Regions from separate parts of the Solwaraspora sp. WMMD406 genome, predicted to be linked through region 1. Evidence: riboswitches for the same ligand, from Rfam matches in the RefSeq annotation. Region 1 holds a riboswitch; the other holds the start of a gene.
What was found. A riboswitch is a leader RNA that binds a small molecule or an ion and turns the genes downstream of it on or off. The one in region 1 is predicted to bind cobalamin.
Positions count from the first base shown of each region.

Region 2: it holds a riboswitch for cobalamin, as region 1 does, so the genes downstream of both, O7632_RS04110 (ABC transporter substrate-binding protein) here and O7632_RS17180 (ribonucleoside-diphosphate reductase subunit alpha) in region 1, are expected to answer to the same signal.

Region 1 covers NZ_JARUBF010000001.1:3,907,110-3,910,519, reverse strand. Annotated here, with positions in the region: gene O7632_RS17185 (family 16 glycoside hydrolase) at 1-1,251, opposite strand, end outside; cobalamin riboswitch at 1,526-1,737, shown strand; gene O7632_RS17180 (ribonucleoside-diphosphate reductase subunit alpha) at 1,870-3,410, shown strand, end outside.
Region 2 covers NZ_JARUBF010000001.1:915,250-918,659, reverse strand. Annotated here, with positions in the region: gene O7632_RS04115 (iron ABC transporter permease) at 1-523, opposite strand, end outside; gene O7632_RS04110 (ABC transporter substrate-binding protein) at 558-1,520, opposite strand; adenosylcobalamin (AdoCbl) riboswitch at 1,626-1,765, opposite strand; gene O7632_RS04105 (M14 family zinc carboxypeptidase) at 1,875-3,410, opposite strand, start outside.

The DNA of each region.
Region 1 (3,410 bases):
CGGCAGGTAGCCACCTTGGTTGTCGGTGACGAACAGCTCCTGCTCCGGACCCCAGCCGATGCCGTTGGGGGTACGCAGTCCACCAGCGACGTAGCTGACCGCGCCGGTGCGTCGGTTCACCACGACACTGGTCCCCCGGTTGGCCACCGGCTGCGGGTTGGTCGTCGCGCCGCCGTAGTCGATGGCGACCGACAGGTTGAGGTAGAAGTTGCCCCCCTTGTAGAGCAGGCCGAAGGCGAACTCGTGGAAGTTGCCGCCGTACGGCCACCTGGCGACGGTCCGCTGTTCGTCGGCGACCTCGTCACCGTTGGTGTCGCGCAGTTCGGTGAGCTCGTGCTTCTGCGACACGTAGATAACGCCGTCGACGACGGCCACACCCATCGGCTCGTTCAAACCGCTGGCGATGCGCTTGTAGGTGACCTGGTCGGGGCCGGTCTCCCCGGTCACGTTCTCGACGATGTACACCTCGCCGCTGAACTGCTCGCTGCCGCCCCAGGTGGCGATGACCAGCCGACCGTCGGCGGTCCAGTCCATCCCGGACACCTGTGGTTGGAAACCGTCCGGACGCAGGTCGGTCAGGGTGTAGTCGGGGTGCACGCCGTCCAGCGGAAGCCCGTCTCCGGGGGTGTCGGTGACGCCCTGGCACTCCTTGCGGCCCGGTGCGGTCACCCGGACCACGCCAGCGTCGGTGCTCAGCACCGAGGTGGGTACGACGACGAAGTCCGCCGCGCCCGGCGGCTGCCAGGACAGGGTGAGCTGCTGGCCGCCGCCGGCTTCGAAGTATTCGACCCGCAGCGCGTGGTGGCCTTCGGTCAACGTGACGGCACCGTCCATGTCGGTGGCACCGTGCAGGCCGTCGTGGTCGACCACGACCGCGTCGTCGATGTAGAGCCGGGAACCGTCGTCGCTGGTCAGCCGGAAGGTGTAGGTCCCGGCGGTGGCGATGTGCAGGTTGGCGAGGGCGTGCGTGACGAAGTTGTCCTCGAACCCGAAGTTGTCGGCGCTGGACCAGTCGACGACCGGCATCAGCTTGTCGACGTTCGGTGTCTGTCCGGGCTTGAGGGTGCAGATCTCGGACAGCGGGACCCGGACGTCGTAGGTACGCAAGGTGACGCCCGGCTCCTGTGGCGGGAGTTCCGCCGCCTGGGCGGCGGCGGGAGCGGACCCGGCGACGGCGGCCAGCGAACCGAGCATGGTGGCGGTGGCGAGGAACGTGAGTGGACGGCGAGTACGTGGTGAGTGTGGAGACATACCTTCCCCTTCGGCGGTGCGGTGGGGCCGCGGTCGGAACCATCGCCGAGGGGGTGCACCTGCTCGGGGGACGAGATGATCCTCGATCACAGCTGCGGCACATCATGGGCCACATTCGTCGAAGTAGCAAGATCTTCTGAGTGATCGTTACGATCTTTCGCCCAATTAAACAAAAGATCCCCCGGGGTCGTCTCGTCCCACCGCGCGGCCACCATCTCGCCCGTCACCACGCGACACAGCATCTGGTGTTGTACAAGAACCACCAGACCCAGATATGGTGTCTCCCGCAGCTGGTTCGACCGCCGTCGCACGCGGTCGAGGCAACAGGGAACCCGGTGCGAATCCGGGACTGCCCCGCAGCGGTGAGTGGGAACGACCGCCGTCAACGAAGCACTGGACCGCAAGGTCTGGGAAGCGACGGCCAGTAGGCGACCAGTCGGGTCACGCCCACGAGTCCGAAGACCTGCCAGCGCGCCGCACGCGCCGCGTGCGGCGGTCGGAGGCCGCGCGGGACGGCCGACGCCATCAGCCGGGCCCGTCGGCAGACCTGCCGAGGGCGACCGGTGGCGTCTCCCCCTGCGCGCCCGTCGACCTGTCGATCGGTGTGAGGAGGGGGACATGACCGCGACAGCCGAACAGGCCACTGCGGACGGAGCCGTCACGGAGCGGCCCACGGCGGAGCAGCGCACGGCGGAGCAGCGCCCGCACGAGCAGCGCCCGCACGAGCAGCGCCCGCACGAGCAGCGCCGGCCCGCGATGCGGGTCCGCAAGCGCGACGGCGACACCGAACCGGTCGACGTCAACAAGATCGTCAAGGCGGTGGAGCGGTGGGTCGCCGACCTCGACGAGGTCGACCCACTCCGGGTCGCGACCAAGACGATCAGCGGACTGTACGACGGAGCCACCACCGCCGAGCTGGACAAACTCTCGATCCAGACGGCCGCCGAGCTGATCGGCGAGGAGCCGCAGTACTCGAAACTCGCCGCCCGGCTGCTGGCCGCGTTCGTGGACAAGGAAGTCCGGGGACAGGGCGTCGCCAGCTTCAGCCAGTCGATCCGCTACGCCCACGGCCTCGGACTGGTCGGCGACGACACCGCGGCGTTCGTGGCCCGCCACGCCCGTAAGCTCGACGATGCCATCGACCTCGACGGCGACCGACGCTTCGAGTACTTCGGATTACGGACCGTCGCCGACCGATATCTACTGCGGCATCCGCAGTCCCGGCTGGTGGTCGAGACCCCGCAGTACTGGCTGCTCCGGGTGGCCTGCGGGCTGTCCCAGACACCGGGCGACGCGATCGGCTTCTACCGGCTGATGTCCAGCCTGGCCTACCTGCCGAGCTCGCCCACCCTGTTCAACTCCGGCACCCGGCACACCCAGATGTCGTCCTGCTTCCTGGTCGACTCGCCCCGCGACGAACTGGACTCGATCTACGAGCGGTACCACCAGGTGGCGCGACTGTCGAAGTTCTCCGGCGGAATCGGCATCTCCTGGTCCCGGGTGCGCGGACGCGGCGCGTTGATCCGGGGCACCAACGGTCGGTCCAACGGGATCGTCCCGTTCCTCAAGACCCTGGACGCCGGGGTCGCGGCGGTCAACCAGGGCGGCCGGCGCAAGGGCGCGGCCTGCGTCTACCTGGAGCCGTGGCACCCGGACATCGAAGAGTTCCTGGAACTGCGGGACAACACCGGTGAGGACGCCCGACGTACGCACAACCTCAACCTGGCCAACTGGATCCCCGACGAGTTCATGCGCCGGGTCGAGGCCGACGCCGACTGGTCCCTGATCGACCCGTCGGACGCACCCGAACTGCCCGACCTGTTCGGTGAGGCGTTCGACGAGGCGTACCGCGCGGCGGAGAAGAAGGCGGTCCGCACGGTCAAGGCCCGCGACCTGTACGGGCGGATGATGCGGACCCTGGCGCAGACCGGCAACGGCTGGATGACGTTCAAGGACGCCGCCAACCGGCTGTCCAACCAGACCGGGATGCCCGGCAACACGATCCACCTGTCGAACCTGTGCACCGAGATCCTGGAGGTCAACGACGACACCGAGACCGCGGTGTGCAACCTGGGTTCGGTCAACCTCGGCGCGCACGTCACCGCCGACGGCGTCGACTGGGACAAGCTGCGCGACACGGTCCGTACGGCGGTGGTGTT
Region 2 (3,410 bases), 3.0 Mb from region 1:
ACACGGCGACCCCGGCGAGGATCAGCGTCGCGGTGGACCGGTCTCGGCCGCCGGCCGCGCCGAGCAGGTAGGTCAGGGCGACGGCGCCGATCGCGCCGACGAAGGCGGCCAGTGGCACCGTCACCGGCAGCCCGGTCAGCACCCCGCTGCCGGGTCGCAGCGCGATCACGGCGGTGACCGCCAGGCCGGCACCGGCTGCCACGCCGAGCAGGTGCGGGTCGGCCAGCGGGTTGCGGAACACCCCCTGGTAGCAGCCGCCGGCCAACGCCAGCATGCCGCCGACAAGCAATGCCAGCACGACCCGGGGCAGTCGCAGCTGGGTGACGATGGCGATCTGCCGCTCGCTCAGTCCGCTGTCGACCTGCGCACCGGGCAGGAGGTTGAGCAGTTCGGCGGCGACCCGCACCGGCGGCAGGCTGGCCGGCCCGAAGGCCAGCCCGGCGACCACGGCCAGCACGACGGCGAGCAGCGCGCCGGCGAACCAGCCCGCCGTCAGGCCGGGGCGGTGACGACGCGGCACCATCGCCCCGGCCTGGCCGGTTCCGGCGGACGTCACCTCAGGAGGCGGCCGCGTCGACGGCGTCGACGATCGCGCGTACCAGGTCGACCACGCGTGGACCCCACCGCGAGGCGATGTCGTCGTCGAGTTCGACGACCTGTCCGTCGCGGACGGCCGTGATCGTCGACCAGCCGGCCCGGTCGGCGACCGTCTCGGCGGTCTGCTGGCAGCACTTGGTGTCGGCGAGGAAGATCAGATCCGGGTCGGCGTCGATCACCGCTTCGGCCGACAGTTGGGGGTAGCCGCCGGCCGCCCCGTCGGCGTCCGCCGGGTCGGCGATGTTGACCAGCCCGACCATGTCGAACAGCGCACCGATGAAGGTCTCACTGGTCACCGTGTAGAACGTCGGATCGAGTTCGTAGTAGTAGGAGAGCGGTTCGGCGGGTTTCGGCGCGTCCGCGACCAGCTTGTCGATCTCCGTACGCATGCCCTCGACCAGGTCGTTCGCCGCGTCGACCTGCCCGGTCAGCGCACCGAGTTCACTGATCTGGCGGTACGTGTCGTCCAGGGTCACCGCCGCCGACGCCAGGTAGACCGGGATGGTCAACCGGGTCAGGCCGGCCACCACGCCGTTGGTGTCACCGGAGAGCACCACCAGGTCCGGTTCGTAGGTGGCGATCGCCTCGGCGTTGGGGGTGAACCCGGACAGGTCGGTGGTGGGTACGCCCGCCGGATGGTTGGAGTTGTCGTCGACGGCGACGACCTGGTCGCCCGCGCCGATGGCGAACAGCATCTCGGTCGCGGTCGGCGACAGCGCCACGATCCGTTCCGGCCGTTCGTCCAGGGTGAGTTCGCCGACCGTCACCGGAAAACCGGCGGCGACGCTCGGACTCGACTCGGCCTGCGGTTCGTCATCGGTCGCGCCGCCGCCGCAGCCAGCGACGGTGAGGGCCAGCGCGGCGGCGATCGCGGCGGCGCGTAGTCCGGTCCGGGCGGCGGTTCGGGCATCGGTACGGGTCATGGCGGCGGTCCGCCAACGGGGTCTGCTCATCTGGTCCTCCTGTCGGTCGAGGGCTGGTGCTTCGCCGACAGGTCGGAGTCCGTGCTGCTGACCCGGCCACGTGGCGAGGCGCCCTTCCTCGAGAGCGCGGTTCGCGACCGCTCCGCAGGCGACCTGGCTCACCCCGACAGGTCGGGGCATCACAGTTGCGGGACAGCGCCGGATTCGCACCGGCTTCGCTGCGGGGTGGTCGGGTAGCACCGTAACCCACCACCGGTGAGCTGCCTTAACCGCGACAGCGGGCGGGCCGCCGTACGGTGACGTACACCGCACCGCGACCCGCCCGATCATCGGTGTCGACGCGAACGTGGTGGATCAGGACCGGGTGATCGTCACGTTGTCGATGGCGGCCTCGACCAGGCTGGCGGTGGAGGCGTCCGCCGCCTGGACGACGATGCGCACCGACTGACCCGCGTACGGGGTCAGGTTGTAGCTGCCGGTCGACCACGAGCCGTAGCGGTTGCTGGCCGCGCCGGCCTGGTTGAACAGGGTGGTCGTGCCACCGCTGTGCACCACACTGACCCGGAAGTAGTCCGCCGACGACGAGTTGTTGAGATGCGCCAGGTACCAGGCCAGCGACAGGGTCAACGTGCCGCTCGACGGCAGGCTGATCGCCGGCGACTGGGCGGTGGTCACTCCGCCGTCGATGTCGTACGCACCGGCCGACGAACCGGCCAGCCGGCCGGTGACCAGGCTGTTGCTGCCCTGGTACGGGGTGAGTTGCAGCGCCCCGCCGGAGCTGGTGGCCTGGGCCGCGCCCCGCTCCCACTGCCCGGTGCTGGCGGTGTCCGTACCGCTGGGGTTGGTGGTCCAGCCGGTCGCGGTCTCGAAGGTGTCCGACCAGACGGTGGTGCCCGGCGGGTCGACCGGGCCGCCGCCGCAGTACTGGCTCTCCTTGCCGATCGCCCGGTACGGGCAGTCGGCGTACTCGCTGAGGATCAGCACGGCCTCCCGGTTACGGGCGGTCTGCGTCGGGATCACCTCGTCGGGCGGGTAGAAGCCACCGCCACCGGACGAGCCGGGGTACAGCTCGAAGGTGTACGCCCAGATGTCGTGTTCGGCCCACATCCAGTCGATGCTGCTGCCGTCGGTGATGTAGAGGTCGGACGCCTGTTCGGGGGTGTAGCCGTTGGTGGCGGCCATCTGGCCGCCGATGGTGGCGAAGGTGTTGTACTGGTCGGCGGTCATTCCGCTGGGGGTGTTGGCGGTGGTCCAGCCGAACGGCCAGAGCACCAGCTCCGAGTAGGAGTGGAAGTCGATGTTGGCCTTGATCTGCTGGGTGCCGCCGACGACCCGGCTGTTGACGAAGTTGCGCAGCGCCTGGGTCTCCGGCGCGGAGAACGCCGACGGACCGCGGTAGGTGTCCGACGACGGGGAGCCGGACGAGCCGCCGCAGCAGCCCCACAGGTAGCCCCAGTTGCGGTTGAGGTCGGTGCCGACCGCCAGGGCGCCGCTGTTCGGCTGCCGGTTCTTGCGCCAGGACCGGTAGGAGCCGGTGGCGATGTCGTACTCGCTGCCGTCCGGGTTGACGCTCGGGATGATCCACAGTTCCCGGTTGTTGACGATGTTGGTGATCCGGGAGTCGCTGCCGTAGCTGTCGGTGAACAGGTTGAGCAGGTAGATCGCCATCTCGACGGTGAGGTGCTCACGGGCGTGCTGCTGTGAGTTGAACAGGATCTCCGGTTCGTTCTCGTCGGTGGCGACGTTGTCGGAGATCTTGACCGCCATCAGGTCCCGGCCCTCGTACGACGTACCAATGCTGATCTTGCGGGCGATGGTCGGATGGTCCGCGACGACCTTGTTCACGGCGGCGGTCATCTCGGCGTAGTTGTGGTAGGCCGAGTCCGAGGG